One region of the Mesorhizobium sp. M8A.F.Ca.ET.165.01.1.1 genome, then DNA from elsewhere that is predicted to be linked to it. Evidence: riboswitches for the same ligand, from Rfam matches in the RefSeq annotation. Region 1 holds a riboswitch; the other holds the start of a gene.
What was found. A riboswitch is a leader RNA that binds a small molecule or an ion and turns the genes downstream of it on or off. The one in region 1 is predicted to bind thiamine pyrophosphate.
Positions count from the first base shown of each region.

Region 2: it holds a riboswitch for thiamine pyrophosphate, as region 1 does, so the genes downstream of both, thiB (thiamine ABC transporter substrate binding subunit) here and thiC (phosphomethylpyrimidine synthase ThiC) in region 1, are expected to answer to the same signal.

Region 1 is NZ_SRTH01000015.1:165,236-172,924, reverse strand. It holds gene EN808_RS29080 (hypothetical protein) at 1-443, shown strand, start outside; gene nadA (quinolinate synthase NadA) at 503-1,477, shown strand; gene EN808_RS29070 (L-aspartate oxidase) at 1,474-3,015, shown strand; gene nadC (carboxylating nicotinate-nucleotide diphosphorylase) at 3,015-3,881, shown strand; partial or broken gene EN808_RS37230 (biotin synthase) at 4,030-4,131, shown strand; gene panD (aspartate 1-decarboxylase) at 4,247-4,699, shown strand; TPP riboswitch at 4,808-4,924, shown strand; gene thiC (phosphomethylpyrimidine synthase ThiC) at 5,030-6,865, shown strand; gene thiO (glycine oxidase ThiO) at 6,862-7,689, shown strand, end outside.
Region 2 is NZ_SRTH01000012.1:65,223-72,911, reverse strand. It holds gene EN808_RS25940 (RNA polymerase factor sigma-32) at 1-303, shown strand, start outside; gene EN808_RS25935 (M48 family metalloprotease) at 319-1,788, opposite strand; gene thiQ (thiamine ABC transporter ATP-binding protein) at 2,021-2,797, opposite strand; gene thiP (thiamine/thiamine pyrophosphate ABC transporter permease) at 2,790-4,409, opposite strand; gene thiB (thiamine ABC transporter substrate binding subunit) at 4,634-5,632, opposite strand; TPP riboswitch at 5,676-5,790, opposite strand; gene EN808_RS25910 (thiamine diphosphokinase) at 5,877-6,521, shown strand; gene EN808_RS25905 (ABC-F family ATP-binding cassette domain-containing protein) at 6,523-7,689, shown strand, end outside.

The sequences.
Region 1 (7,689 bases):
ATCGCGACTGGAATGAGGAACTCGTCCTGCAGAGATACGAGCTGCTCTACGAAGCCGCGCTGGTGGCCGAGGCCACACGCGGACGGGACAACGGCAATCCGCCGTCCATCCCTGGCCTTCCGATGATCGCAGATCACCGGCGTATTCTGGCAACGGGAATGTCCAGACTGCGGACCAAGATCAAGTACCGCCCCGTCGTCTTCGAGTTGATGCCAGCAACGTTCACATTGCTGCAGCTGCAGCGAACCGTGGAGGCTCTGGCTGGCAGGCTCGTTCACAAGCCGAACTTTCGGCGTCTGATCGAAGAGCAGGATCTGGTCGAGGAGACAGGCGAGACGATGTCCGACACCGGGGGGCGCCCAGCGAAGCGCTTCCGCTTTCGCCAAACGGTCTTGGTGGAGCGAACCGTCGCAGGGACGAAATTGCCACTCTCACGCGGTTGACATTTCTTATACTCAAGGTAAGTATATGTCAGTTATACTCATTTGGAGAATAATTGGCTATGCCTGTCACTTCCGCGCGCACGGCCGCGCTGTACGACCGCGTGCGGCAAGTCATTCCGTCAATCGAGTGGCCGGCATTCGCCGATGATATCGAAGCCATCCTCGATCTGAAACGGCGGCGCAATGCCGTTATCCTGGCGCACAACTACCAGACGCCTGAGATCTTCCACTGCGTTGCCGACATCGTCGGCGACAGCCTGGCGCTTGCCCGCAAGGCGATGGCGGTCGAAGCGGATGTCATTGTGCTGGCTGGCGTGCATTTCATGGCCGAAACGGCGAAGCTGCTCAACCCGCAAAAGACGGTGCTCATTCCTGATCTGCGAGCAGGCTGTTCGCTGGCGGATTCGATTACCGCCGAGGACATTCGCCTGCTGAGACAGCGCTATCCGGGCGTCCCGGTCGTCACCTATGTCAACACTTCGGCCGAAGTGAAAGCCGAGTCCGATATCTGCTGTACGTCCGGTAACGCCAAAGCCGTCGTGGAGGCGCTCGGCGTTCCGCAGGTGATCATGCTGCCGGATGAATATCTCGCCCGGAACATCGCCGCCCAGACCGCGGTGAAGATCATCGCCTGGAAAGGGCATTGCGAGGTGCATGAGCGCTTCACGCCGGCCGACATCAGGGAGTTGCGCGAAAGTCATCCGGGCGTGACCGTGCTCGCGCATCCGGAGTGCCCGCCCGAAGTGGTCGCGAAAGCGGACTTCTCCGGCTCGACGGCCGCCATGTCCGACTATGTCGGAAGACAAAAGCCAGCGCGGGTCGTGCTGATGACCGAATGTTCGATGAGCGACAACGTTGCGGTGGAGCATCCCGAAGTCGAGTTCATCCGGCCTTGCAACCTCTGCCCGCACATGAAGCGGATAACGCTCGCCAACATCCGTACTGCGCTCGAACAGAACCGCCATGTCGTAACCATCGAATCGGAGATTGCAGGGCGTGCGCGGCTGGCCGTCGAGCGGATGCTGGCGGTATGAGCATGGACGTTCGCGATCTCGCCCGCCGGCCGGTCATCATCGGCGGCGGCATAGCCGGGCTGATGACCGCGCTGCACATGGCGCCTGAGCCGGTGCTGCTCCTGTCGAGATCGCCGCTTGGCGCGGAGGCGTCGAGTGCGTGGGCGCAGGGCGGGCTGGCCGCCAGCCTGGGCGGCGATGATGAACCGGCGCTCCATCTTGCCGACACGCTCGCCGCAGGGGACGGCCTTTGCGATGCAGATACAGCAAGGCGCATCGTGTACGCCGCGCCCGCGGCGATCGAGGATCTGACGCGCCTTGGGGCTCGCTTCGATCGCACATCTGCAGGAGTTCTGCGTCTCGGGCTGGAAGCCGCGCATAGCAGGCGGCGCATCGTTCATGCCGGAGGTGACGGCAGCGGAAGGGAGGTGATGCGCGCCCTGATCGCGGCCGTGCGCTCCACGCCTTCGGTTCTTGTCGTGGAAGGAGTCGAAGCACGCCGGCTGGCCGTCGAGGACGGCAGAATCGCCGGTGTTGTGGCGAGCGGTCCGACAGGTCCGGTGTTCTTTGCCACGGGACGGGCCGTTCTCGCCACGGGCGGAATCGGCGGCCTGTTCCGCGACTCAACCAACCCACTGGGCAGCTGCGGACAGGGTCTGGCGCTTGCGGCGCGCGCGGGTGCCGTCCTTGCCGATCTGGAGTTCATTCAGTTCCACCCGACCGCGCTTGACGGGCCCGGCCGTCCGATGCCGCTCATCAGCGAGGCGGTTCGCGGAGAAGGTGCAACAATCGTCGACGAAACAGGGCGGCGCTTCCTCGATGGCCTGCTCGGGGCGGAACTCGCACCGCGCGACATCGTCGCGCGCGCCGTCTGGCGACATCTTGCCGACGGCCATCGCGTCTTCCTCGACGTCCGCGAGAAGCCAGGCACGATGTTCGCGCAGCAATTTCTGACAATCGCATCAGCCTGCGGCAAGGCCGGCATCGATCCGGCGCGAGACCTCATTCCCATCCGGCCGGCCCAGCATTACCACATGGGTGGTGTCGCCGTGGATCTGGCCGGGCGAACATCGGTTCCTGGACTTTGGGCATGCGGCGAAGTCGCGTCGACCGGGCTGCACGGCGCCAACCGGCTCGCCAGCAACTCGCTGACCGAGGCCGTCGTTTGCGCGCGCTGGGTTGCCGAAAGCGTCGCTGGTGCACCGGACGGCGGTGGGAAGCCAGCGATGGCAGCTAACCTGCCCGCGCCGGATCCGAGGCCTGTGCGCCCTCTCCTGTCACATGCCCTTGGCGTCACGCGGGATGGCGAAGGTTTGAAAGAGGCTGCGCGCGCCTTGTTGCTGCTGTTGCATCGGCACGACACAGCGTCCGATCCCGCCGCCGTAGGGCTGATGATCGCGGTTGCCGCCTTGCTGCGCCGCGAAAGCCGTGGCGCTCACTACCGGAACGACTTTCCCCATCAAGCGGCCGTCGCCCGCCGCTCCGAAATCAGGCTCGACGCGGCCATGTTTGCGGCGCGGGAACTCGGCAACTCTCCAATGCTCGAAAGCGTCGCTTGATGAACCTATCCCCCCTTCCAACGATCATGCTCGAGCCTCTGGTGCGGGCAGCTCTGCTCGAGGACCTTGGCAAGGCCGGTGATTTGACCACTGATGCCATCGTACCGAAGGACCATCATGCGACAACGGTGCTGACTGCGCGCGAGGCCGGAACTATAGCCGGTCTCGACCTGGCGATGCTCGCTTTCAGGTTGATCGACCAGGATGTCGAGATGACAGTGGAGCGAGCGGACGGCAGCAACATCGCGCAAGGTGAGACCATCGCATCGGTCAGCGGTCCGGCCCGGGCCATACTCACCGCGGAACGGACGGCGCTCAATTTTCTGTGCCATCTGAGCGGTATCGCCACCGCGACGGCATTGATCGTCGCGGCGGTCCGCGGCCACGGCGCAAGAATCGTCTGCACGCGCAAGACGACGCCTGGATTGCGAGCGGTCGAAAAATATGCCGTGCGCGCCGGTGGCGGCTCCAATCATCGTTTCGGTCTCGACGACGCCATCCTGATTAAGGACAACCACATCGCCATCGCTGGCGGAATTCGCATGGCAATCGAGCGCGCGCGATGCAGCGTCGGCCACCTAGTCAAGATCGAAGTCGAGGTCGATACGCTAGCCCAGTTAGAAGAGGCTATGGCCCTCGCCCCAGACGCCGTCCTGCTCGACAACATGTCTGTCGACGAATTGCGCCAAGCAGTGGCGATGGTTGCCGGCCAGGCGATTACCGAGGCGTCGGGCAGGATAACGCCGGCGACGGCTCCAGCCGTCTCCGCGACCGGTGTCGACCTGATCTCCATCGGCTGGTTGACCCACAGCGCGCCAATCCTCGATATCGGGCTCGACTCCGCGAAATTTGTCCGTCGGGCCTGACAATCGGCGGTCGACCGGACGCTTTTTCGACCCAGCCCGCCAAGTTCAAAGGTGCCTAGGTCGCCCAATGCAAGGGGAACAGGATGGAAATGCACGCAGCGATTTCGGAAAAACCATGCGTGAAGCTCAATCCTTCGACGGCCACCGGATGTGGACCGTGGAAGCTGCTCGGGCGCTGCATGACGCGCCTTTCAACGACCTGCTGTTTCAAGCGCAAACCGTTCACCGCCGGAATTTCGATCCCAACAGGCGGCGGCGGGCGCTGGTCTCAGCGGCGGCGCCGTCGTCGTCGGAATCTAGCGGGGTAACCCGGCCACCCAGAGGATGGCGGGACGATTCATCCATGATGATAGGAAACAGGACCATTGCGAAAACTAGTCGCTGGCAAGCTGCACGGCATCTACGTCACCGAAGCGAACCTCAACTACCATGGATCGATAACGCTGGACCCTGACCACTGCGAAGCAGCCGGGATCCTGCCGATGGAATTTGTGGAGATTTGGAACAAGAATTCCGGTGCGCGGATTTCGACCTATGTCATTTTCGGCGAGCGCGGCTCACGATGCTGCATCCTCAATGGTGCGGCTGCCCGCACCTGCCAGCCAGACGACCAGATCATTGTTTGCAACTCCATATACCTGGACGAAGCGAATATCACCTCGTTGAAGCCGCGGATCATCACCTTCGACCAGGACAATCACATACTCGATCGCCTGAGCTACTCCGTCGATCTTGACGCACATGGGCGTTACAGTTTCTCGATCCTTGACGAGGCGAATGAGCCTTTGGCCATTCCTGCGCTGGTCTCCGGCGCGTGACTTCCTCTCGAGATTTGCCCGTGCTTTGCGCGGGGTTTCATTAGTCGCCGATCACCGCCGCAGGTGGAAATGCGCTTGACAAAGCAGTGTCGGCTCGGTCAATTCGAAAACATTCACCAGGGGAGTCCCGGCAAGGGGCTGAGATACTGCTGGCTATCGCGGCGCAGTGACCCGTTGAACCTGATCCAGTTCATACTGGCGTAGGGACGGTGCAAGCGCTTTGCGGGAGTTTACGCCCGAAGACCTGTTTTCAAGCAGGTCGACCAAAGCGTCTTTTCATCCTTCCGGCACAGAACTGGGTCTCCAATGCATGAGCAAAGGAGCCTCAAGATGAATGCCCTAACCCCAGCCGTCTCAACGGGACCGCTGCCTGCCTCACGGAAAATCCACAAGCCCGGCGTCCTCCATCCGCACATCAAAGTGCCGATGCGCGAAATCTCCGTCCATCCGACAGCGGGCGAGCCGCCCATCACCGTCTACGATCCGTCCGGCCCCTATACCGACCAGACTGTCGAAACCAGCATCGAAAAGGGCCTCGCCCGGCCTCGCCACGAATGGATCACGGCGCGGGGCGATGTCGAAGCCTATGACGGCCGCCATGTGCGGCCGGAAGACAATGGCTTCGTCACGGGTGAGCGCCTGACGCCGGAATTTCCCATTCGCAACCGGCCGCTAAGGGCCAGGGCCGGCAAGGCGGTGACACAGCTTGCCTATGCGCGCGCCGGCATCATCACGCCCGAGATGGAGTTCGTCGCCATCCGCGAAAACCTCGGCCGGGAAATCGCCCGCGGCAAGCTGCAACGCGACGGTGAAAGCTTCGGCGCGGCTATTCCCGATTTCGTCACGCCGGAATTCGTACGCGACGAGGTGGCGCACGGGCGGGCGATCATTCCAGCCAACATCAACCACCCAGAGAGCGAACCGATGATCATCGGGCGCAATTTCCTCGTCAAGATCAACGCCAATATCGGCAATTCCGCTGTCACTTCCTCGATGGCCGAAGAGGTCGAAAAAATGGTCTGGGCGATCCGCTGGGGCGCCGATACGGTGATGGACCTGTCGACCGGCCGCAACATCCACAACATTCGCGACTGGATCCTGCGCAATTCACCGGTGCCGATCGGCACGGTGCCGCTTTACCAGGCGCTCGAGAAGGTCGGCGGCATCGCCGAGGACCTGACCTGGGAGGTGTACCGCGACACGCTGATCGAGCAGGCCGAACAAGGCGTCGACTATTTCACCATCCATGCCGGTGTGCGGCTGCATTACATCCCGCTGACCGTCGACCGGGTCACGGGCATCGTCTCGCGCGGTGGCTCGATCATGGCCAAATGGTGCCTGCACCATCACCGGGAAAGCTTCCTCTATGAGCATTTCGAGGAGATCTGCGACATCTGCCGCGCCTATGACGTATCCTTCTCGCTCGGCGACGGCCTTCGTCCGGGCTCGATCGCCGATGCCAATGATGCGGCGCAATTCGCCGAGCTGGAAACGCTCGGCGAATTGACGCAGATCGCCTGGGCCAAGGATTGCCAGGTGATGATCGAAGGTCCCGGCCATGTGCCGATGCACAAGATCAAGGAGAATATGGACAAGCAGCTCGCTGTCTGCGGCGAGGCGCCCTTCTATACGCTTGGACCACTGACGACCGACATTGCGCCGGGCTATGACCATATCACCTCAGGCATTGGTGCTGCCATGATCGGCTGGTTCGGCACCGCCATGCTCTGCTATGTCACGCCCAAGGAGCATCTCGGCCTTCCCGATCGCAACGACGTCAAGATTGGCGTGATCACCTACAAAATCGCCGCCCATGCAGCCGATCTGGCGAAGGGCCATCCGGCAGCGAAAGTCAGGGATGATGCCCTTTCCCGCGCGCGCTTCGAGTTCCGCTGGGAAGACCAGTTCAACCTGTCGCTCGACCCCGAAACCGCGCGGTCCTTCCACGACCAGACCTTGCCCAAGGAGGCGCACAAGCTGGCGCATTTCTGCTCGATGTGCGGGCCGAAATTCTGCTCCATGCGCATTTCCCACGACATCCGTGCCGAGGCTCAGAAGGAAGGCATGGCGGCAATGGCGGCAAAATACCGGGAGGGCGGCGATCTCTACATGCCGGCGGACGAGACTGGCGTACCGGTCGTGCCGGAGGCTCCCAAACCATCATGAGGGTGCTCGTCAAAGGGGCCGGCGTTGCCGGCCTCACCGTCGCTTTCGAACTCGCCGCCCGCGGCGCGACGGTCACAGTCGCCGAGATGCGGCATGGCCTTGGCGGCAACGCGTCGTGGTTCGCCGGCGGCATGCTGGCGCCATGGTGCGAGCGCGAAAGCGCGGAGCAGCCGGTGCTGGATCTCGGACGCGACGCTGCCGACTGGTGGGATGCGGTGCTGTCGGGTCAGGTGACACGGGCCGGGACATTGGTCGTGGCCGCGCCGCGTGATGCCGGTGAGCTTGACCGGTTCGCCAGTCGCACGTCAGGGCATAGGCGCGTCGATGAAAACGAAATTGCGCTCCTGGAACCCGACCTCGCCGGCCGCTTCCGGCGTGGATTGCTCTTCCCCAACGAGGCTCACCTCGACCCACGCCAGGCGATGGCGGCACTTCATGACAACCTTGCGACCATGGGTGTCAAATTCCACTTCGGCTGCGACGCCCGGCCTGTTTCGGGTTTCGCCCGTCAGATAGACTGCATGGGAATGGCAGCGGCCGATGACAGGCTGCGCGGTGTTCGCGGCGAAATGCTGATCCTTCGCACGCCTGATGTCTCGCTGTCGCGGCCGGTCCGTTTGCTTCATCCACGCTTTCCGCTTTATGCCGTGCCGCGCACCGATCACCGTTTCATGATCGGAGCGACGATGATTGAAAGCCAGAGCGCCGGACCGGTGACGGCGCGTTCCATGATGGAGCTGCTGGGCGCCGCCCATGCCCTCCATCCGGCCTTTGGTGAGGCCGAGATCGTTGAAACCGGTGTGGGTGTCCGTCCGGCATTTCCC
Region 2 (7,689 bases), on a different contig from region 1:
GCGACCGAGCGGATGGATTTCCTGGTCTCCGACGATCCCCTGCCCGACGAGATTGTCGGCGACAAGATCGACGTCGCGCGCCGCTCGCTTTGGCTGAGGGAGGCGCTTCAAGCTCTCAACGCCCGCGAACTCCGCATCATCGAGGAACGCCGGCTGACCGACGAGGGCGCCACGCTCGAGGCACTCGGCGAGACGCTCGGCATTTCCAAGGAACGCGTCCGCCAGATCGAGGCCCGCGCGATGGAAAAGCTCAAGGTCGCGCTGGTGAAGCAGAATCCCGAATTCATGGCGACCGCCGCCTGATTCGCGCAATGGGCGCTACTTGTCGGTGACGATCTTGACCTTGTCGCCGGCCGAAACCGCGGCCCCCGGCGACAACGCGTTGAGCACGCGGAACAGGTCGAGCTTGCGGTCGACGCCCACCATCTGCGCGGCAAGCGAGCCCATGGTCTGTCCCGGCTGTACCGTAAGCACACGGATATGCAGTGGCTTCAGGGCCGCCTTTTCGGCGGGACTGAGAATGCGGAAGGAGCCGCTGACCGAGCGCGCCACCGTTTCCAGCGAGGTGCTGGCCGAGGGCGCCGCGGTCAGCAATCGGTAAACCTGGCCGCCGGCGCGGATCACCGCGATATCGAACTGCCAGCCTTCGGCGCCGGCATGCGCGGTCGCCGCCTCATTGCCGTTGATGGTTTCCTGCTTGACAGTGCTGTCGTCGAGGCCAGCCACCCAGCCGCTTCTGATATAGTCGGTCAAGGCGCGGTTCTTGTCGATCGAAACGCCATCGAAGCGGATCGCTATGTCGCCAGGACCGGTCGCCGTCACCGCTGCCGCCGAATTGTCGATGATGAAACCGTCCGGCACCGTGAACGACACGCCGAGGCCCGGATGCAGGAAGGTCTCGCCGCGCACATAGCCTTCTTCCGGCGTGTCGCCGTAAAGCAGGCCGTCTATGCCGGCGAGGAAGGAATCGCGGTCGCGCGTGCCGAAGCCGGGCGCGCCGAACTGGCGGGCGTGGCGCTGTGCCAGATCGATGCGCTGCGGCGTGTTGGGGTGCGTCGCAAGGAAGTCGAGGCTGGCGTCCGTGGCGCCGCTGATCGAGCGGAAATCGGTGTAGGCCGACATCGACTGCAGGAATCGGCCGGCGGCATAGGGATCGTAGCCGGCTTCGCCGATCGACTTGATGCCGATGGCGTCCGCCTCCAGTTCCTGGTTGCGCGAGAACTGCGCCAGCCTGAGCTTGCCGCGGATCAGTGCTGCCTTGGCGGTCGGGCTGTCGCCGAGCACATCCGAGACGACCTTGGTCGCCAGGCCCTCCTCGGCCTCCAACTGCTGGCGCTGCAGGCCATGATTGGCGGTGACGTGTCCCATTTCATGCGCGATGACAGCGGCGAGCTCGGACGAATCATTGGCCAGCGCCAGGAGGCCGCGCGTTATGTAGAGATAGCCGCCCGGCAGCGCGAAGGCGTTGACGTTGGGCGAATTGAGGATGGTGATGCGATAGGTCTGCGTCGGGTTGGCCGATACCACGGTCAAATTGCCGACCACCTTGGCGACCATGCGCTCGAGCTTGGGATCGGAATATTCGCCACCATAGGTCGCCAGGATGCGCGGATGCTGCGCCTTGGCGAGTTCGGCAAGCTTGTTGTTGGCGGCGACATTGTCCACCGTGATCGGCTTGTCGGATGGCTGGAAGCCGGATTCCTGGACCTCCGGAGGCGTGAACATCTGGCAGCTCGCCAGCGCCACGGCAAAGCCAGCCAGCGCCAGGAAGCGCGCCAGCGGGTTCATTCGTAGCCTGTCAACGCCGATCGCCAGAATGGCTTCCTTTCAGGTCCTTGCGCATGATCATGCAATGCGCAAAACAAACTGCTACAGCATCTGCTGCCCGCCCCTCGGGGCGGGCAGCAGATGCTGTAGGCAAATCACGGCCAGTGCCGGACCGGTATCGAGCGGACCTAGCCACACTACTCCAGTCATGGCAAGCAAGCGCCACATCGCCTCGGGCCGGTTTGAGCGTAAATTATGTCCGCTTCCGGGCAATATCTCGTGATAAGGCATCCCCGGCACCCGCACCGATATAGCGCCGGAACGCCTCCGGACCAGCCCCGGAAAAGAAATCGTCCGCCGTGCCTGTGGCGGCGATGGCGCCATTGTCCAGAAACACCACCTTCTGGCCGATGCGGCGGGCATCCTGCGGCTGGTGCGTGACGAACAGCACCGTCATGCCACGCTCGGCATGAAGGCCAGCAACCAGGTCGAGCATGTCGTCGCGCAAGGCGGGCCCAAGCGAGGCGAAGGGTTCGTCGAGCAGCAGCACCGGGCGGTCACGCACCAGCACGCGAGCCAGGGCGACGCGCTGGCGCTCACCGCCCGAAAGTTCGCGCGGCAGCCGCTTCTCCTTGCCGGCAAGACCGGTGCGCGCAAGGGCGCCCGCGATATCGGCGTGGTCGGTATCGGTCAGCCGCAACGATGGCGAACGGCCGAGCCCGACATTCTGCTCGACGGAAAGATGCGCGAAAAGATTGTTCTCCTGAAACACCATCGACACCGGACGCACGGCCGGCGGCTCACCACTGACATCGCCCCCGCCGATCAGCACGCGGCCGGATCTCGGCATCTCGAATCCGGCCACCAGATTGAGCAGCGTCGACTTTCCCGAACCGCTTGGCCCCATGATGGCAGTGATTTGCGTCGCGGTGAACTCGACATCGAAAGCGAACAATGCCTCGCCATAACTGAACGAGACCTTGTCCAGCCGCACCGGAACCCCTTTGCCGTCAGCCGCACCGTCAGACATCGCGGGCCATCCCCTTTCCCAGCCGGTCCGCTGCCAGCACCAGTACCAGGCAGACAAGGCCCAGCAACAACGCCAGGCCGGCGGCGTCCTGGGTGCGGTAGCTGCCCATGCGCGCCAGGAGAAGGTAGGGCAAGGTCTGTACGGAATCACTGCCGAACAGGGCGATGACGCCGAGATCGCCAAGCGACAGCGCCATGGCGAAGGCGAAGGCGGTGGCGAGCGGCCGCCGCAGCGACGGCCAGTCGACCAGCTTCAGCCTTGCCCAGCCGGAAATGCCGAGCTGTGCGCAGAGCCGTTCGTGGCGCTCGCTTGCCGCATCATAGGCGGGGCGGATGGCGCGCAGCGCGAAAGGCATCGCCATGACAGCGTTGACGGTGACGACCATGAGCGGGGCGATGGCAAAGACGTCGCCGACGTGGCGCAACAGAAGGAACCAACCGGCGCCGACGACGATCGGCGGCACGACCAGCACAAAGCCGGCGCCGGTATCGGTGGCGTGTTCGAGCAGTGTCATTGGGCCGGAGCGGCGGTTCGATGCCAGCGCCCGCCGCGCCATTGTCAATGCCAACGAGAGCATCACCGAAAGCAGCGCCGAAAGGAAGCCGAGCACGGCGCTGGTGAGTGTCGCCTGCCGGACAGCGGTCTCGCCGGCCAGCCGGTCGAGATCGGCGCTCAATCCGGCGATCACGGTCGCCGCCATCGGTCCCGCGACGACCAGCAGCGTCAATCCGATGAGCAAGGCATTCAGTGTGGCTTCGGTGCCGTTGACGGAGAGATAGCGGCGCGGCGCGACCGGCAGGTTGGTGTCGCCGACGACATTGGCGCCGAGCCGCGTCAGCGCCAGCACCACGATGAAGGTCAAGGCGATCTGCAGCAATGTCAGCGCGACAGCCCTCGCGGGATCGAAATCGAAGCGCAAGGCCTGATAGATGCCGACTTCGAGCGTCGTCGCGGCCGGCCCGCCGCCAAGCGTCAGCACGATGGTGAAGGATGTGATGCAGAGCATGAAGACGAGCCCGGCGACGCCGGGCATGGCGGCGCGCAGTGTTGGCCATTCGATCAACCGGAACGCCGGCCGCGCCGCCATGCCGAGCTGGCTCGCCAGCCGCCACTGGTCGGAGGGGATGGTCTGCAGCGCCTCGAGGAACAGGCGGGTGGCCAGCGGCAGGTTGAAGAAGACATGGGCGACGAGAATGCCGGAGAGGCCGTAGATGCCCGGCCAGCCCTGGCCGCCAACCCAGTTGAACAGGCCGGCGAAATAGCCGGCACGGCCATAAAGCGCCAGAATGCCGAGCGCCGCGACGATCGCCGGCAGCGCCAACGGCACGGCGAAGAGCTGCAGAATGAAGGCGCGGCCGAAAAACCGTGGATGCCGCGACAGCGCCCGCGCCACGAACAGGGCCGGCCCGACGGAGAGCAGCGTTGACAGGGCCGCCTGCCAGAGTGTGAAGCGCACGACGCGCAACAGATAAGGGTCGAAGGCCGCCCAGGCGCCGGAGAGGTCGTGTGCGCCTTCGACAAGCAGCCCGGCAAACGCGCCGCCGATCAAGAGCGCGATCGCCGCCAGCGCTACGCTGCCGGCGGTAATGCGGGGATCAGACGCGGGTTGCACGAAAGGCCTTTAACGTGCGTCGCGTTCCTTCGCGCCCCCCTCTGTCCCGTCGGACATCTCCCCCACGAGGGGGGAGATTAGCAGCTCCGGCGCCCAGCTCATTCCTGCAATGTTGGCGATTGGCGAAATCGCCGATGACAGCCAATCTCCCCCCAAGCGGGGGAGATGTCCGGCAGGACAGAGGGGGGCGCCGTAGAGCATTCATCTTCGGATCATACAGCCAACTACTTGCTCATCACCGCCAGCCATTCATCCACCCAGGCCTTGCGGTTGGCCGCGACCTCGTCCGGGCTGAACAGCAGGGTCTTGGTCGGCTTGACCAGTTTGTCGAAGGCCGGGTTGAGCGGCTTGTCGGTCTTGCCGGCCGGGAACATCCAGTTGGTCTCGGGGATGGCGTCCTGGAATTTCGGTCCGGTCATGAAGGCCATGAATTTTTCCGCCAGCGGGTTCTTGGCTCCGGTCGTGGTGATGCCGGCGACCTCGATCTGCAGATACTCGCCCTCTTCGAAAGACGCCGCCTGGTAACGCTCGGTGTTCTCGGCGACCATATGGTAGGCCGGGGAGGTGGTGTAGGAAAGCACCATCGGCGCCTCGCCCTTGGTGAACAGGCCATAGGCCTCGCTCCAGCCCGGCGTCACGGTCAGCACCTTGGTCTTGAGCTTGGCCCAGGCCTCCGGCGCCTTGTCGCCATAGACCGACTTCACCCAGAGCAGCAGGCCGAGACCGGGCGTCGAGGTGCGCGGGTCCTGGATGACGATCTTGTCGTCGGCGCTGCCCTCGACCAGCTCCTTCAAGCTTTTCGGCGGCGACTTCAGCTTTTGCGTATCGTAGACAACGGCGAAATAGCCATAGTCGAAGGGAACAAAAGTATCGTCGCTCCAGCCGCCCGGCACGTTGACATCGCTCGCCGCGCCATGCGGCGCGAACAGGCCTGAGGCCTTGGCATCGGCGGTGAGATTGGTGTCGAGGCCGAGCACGATGTCGGCCTTGGTCGAAGCGCCTTCCAGCTTGACGCGGTTGAGCAGCGCCACGCCGTCGGCGACCGAGACGAATTCGACATCGCAGCCGCATTCGGCCTCGAATTCCTTCTTCACCACGGGGCCCGGACCCCAGTCGGCGGTGAAGCTCTCATAGGTGTAGACGGTGAGCTTGTCCTTGGCCAAAGCCGGCCCGGACAGGGCCACTGCCGTGGCTGCGATGAGAGAATATAAAAACGTGCGCATCGGCGCCTCCTTCGTTTGCGTTGAAAGGAATTGAGGCGTCGGACTGTCCGAAACGTCTAATCCCTCCGCCGGTACAAACCGGATCAGGTTCAGCGGGTTGGCGAGACTGCCTCTCAGCCGGTCCGCGAAATTCGCGTCCGGCACCCCGTTAGAGCGTTTCGACACATAGGCCCGGCGGGTGGGACACGCAAGTGGGAGTTTGCCGCCTTCCGTTTCCCGTGCCGGGCTGGTAAGGCGACGGGATATGAGCACATTCACCATCCTGCTTGGCGGCGATCTCCTCCGCACGCCCCGGCTCGACCGCCAGGTCGAAGGCTCGCGCGTGATCGCCGCCGACGCCGGCATCGGTCATGCGCGGATACTGGGCCTAGTGCCGGAATTGTGGGTCGGTGATTTCGATTCGGTTCCGGCCGATCTGCCCGCCCATCTCGCCGCCGTGCCCCGGCAAACCTTCCCGGCGGAAAAGGACAAGACCGACGGCGAACTGGCAATCGCGGCCGCACTGGAGCGTGGAGCGACCCGCCTTGTGCTGGCGGGCGCCTTCGGCGGCAAGCGCGCCGATCACGCCTTCCTGCATCTGGCGCTTGGCCTGCGGCTGGCCGAGGCCGGAACGGATGTGCTTTTGACCAGCGGCGCCCAGGAGGGTGTCCCCTTGCTCAACGGCAGGGCCAGCTTCGATTATGCCGACGGCACGCTATTTTCTATTCTCGGCTTTTCCGAACTCTCCGGCCTGACCGTCACCGGCGCCAAATGGCCGCTCGACAAGGTCGAGGTGGCTTTCGGATCGTCGCTGACCATTTCCAACGAGGTCAAGGGCCGCCTCGACATCGCGCTCGGCCACGGCCGCGCGCTGCTGCTCGCCCATCCCTATCCATTGCCCGAAAGCTGACATGGCCCCGCCCCTTCTCAATCTCGACGGGATAAGACTGACTTTTGGCGGCACGCCGCTGCTCGATGGCGCCGCCCTGACAGCGTCGGCCGGCGACAAGATCGCGCTGGTCGGCCGCAACGGGTCCGGCAAGTCGACGCTGCTCAAGATCGCCGCCGGCCTGATCGAACCGCAGGACGGCGAGGTGTTCCGCCAGCCTTCGGCGACTGTCCGCTATCTGCCGCAAATGCCCGACATGGACGGCTTTGCCAATGTGCGGGCCTATATCGAGGCCGGGCTCGGCCCGGCCGACGATCCCTACCGCGCCAGCTATCTGATGGAGCATCTCGGCCTGTCGGGCGAGGAGCGGCCGGCAGACCTGTCCGGCGGCGAGGCCAGGCGCGCCGCCCTTGCCCGCGTCATGGCGCCGGAGCCCGACATCCTGCTCCTTGATGAGCCGACTAATCATCTTGATCTGTCGGTGATCGAATGGCTGGAAGAGGAGCTCGTCCGGACTTCCTCGGCGCTCATCGTGATCTCGCACGACCGCCGGTTCCTCGAGCGTGTGTCGCGTGCCACCGTCTGGCTCGACCGTGGCCAGACCCGCCGGTTGGACAAGGGCTTTGGCCATTTCGAGGAATGGCGCGACCTCGTGCTGGAGGAGGAAGAGCGCGAGCAGCACAAGCTCGGCCGCCAGATCGTGCGCGAGGAGCACTGGCTGCGCTACGGCGTGACGGCACGGCGCAAGCGCAACATGCGACGTCTCGGCGAACTGCAGACCATGCGCCAGCGCTTTCGCGGCCATCGCGGCGCCGAGGGCACCGCGACAATGGTGGCCAGCGACGCGGCCGAATCCGGCAAGCTGGTGATCGAGGCGAAAAACATAGAGAAGAGCTTTGGCGACCTCACCGTCGTCAAGGGGTTCTCGACCCGCATCCAGCGCGGCGACCGCGTCGGCCTCGTCGGACCGAACGGCGCCGGCAAGACGACGCTTCTGAAGATGCTGACCGGCGAATTGGCGCCGGACGCTGGTTCGATACGGCTCGGCACGAATCTGGAGATCGCCACGCTCGACCAGAAGCGCGAGGCGGTCGACCCGCAGGAGACGCTGGCGCAATATCTCACCGACGGGCGCGGCGAGAACCTGGTCATCAATGGCGAGCAGCGCCATGTCGTCTCCTACATGAAG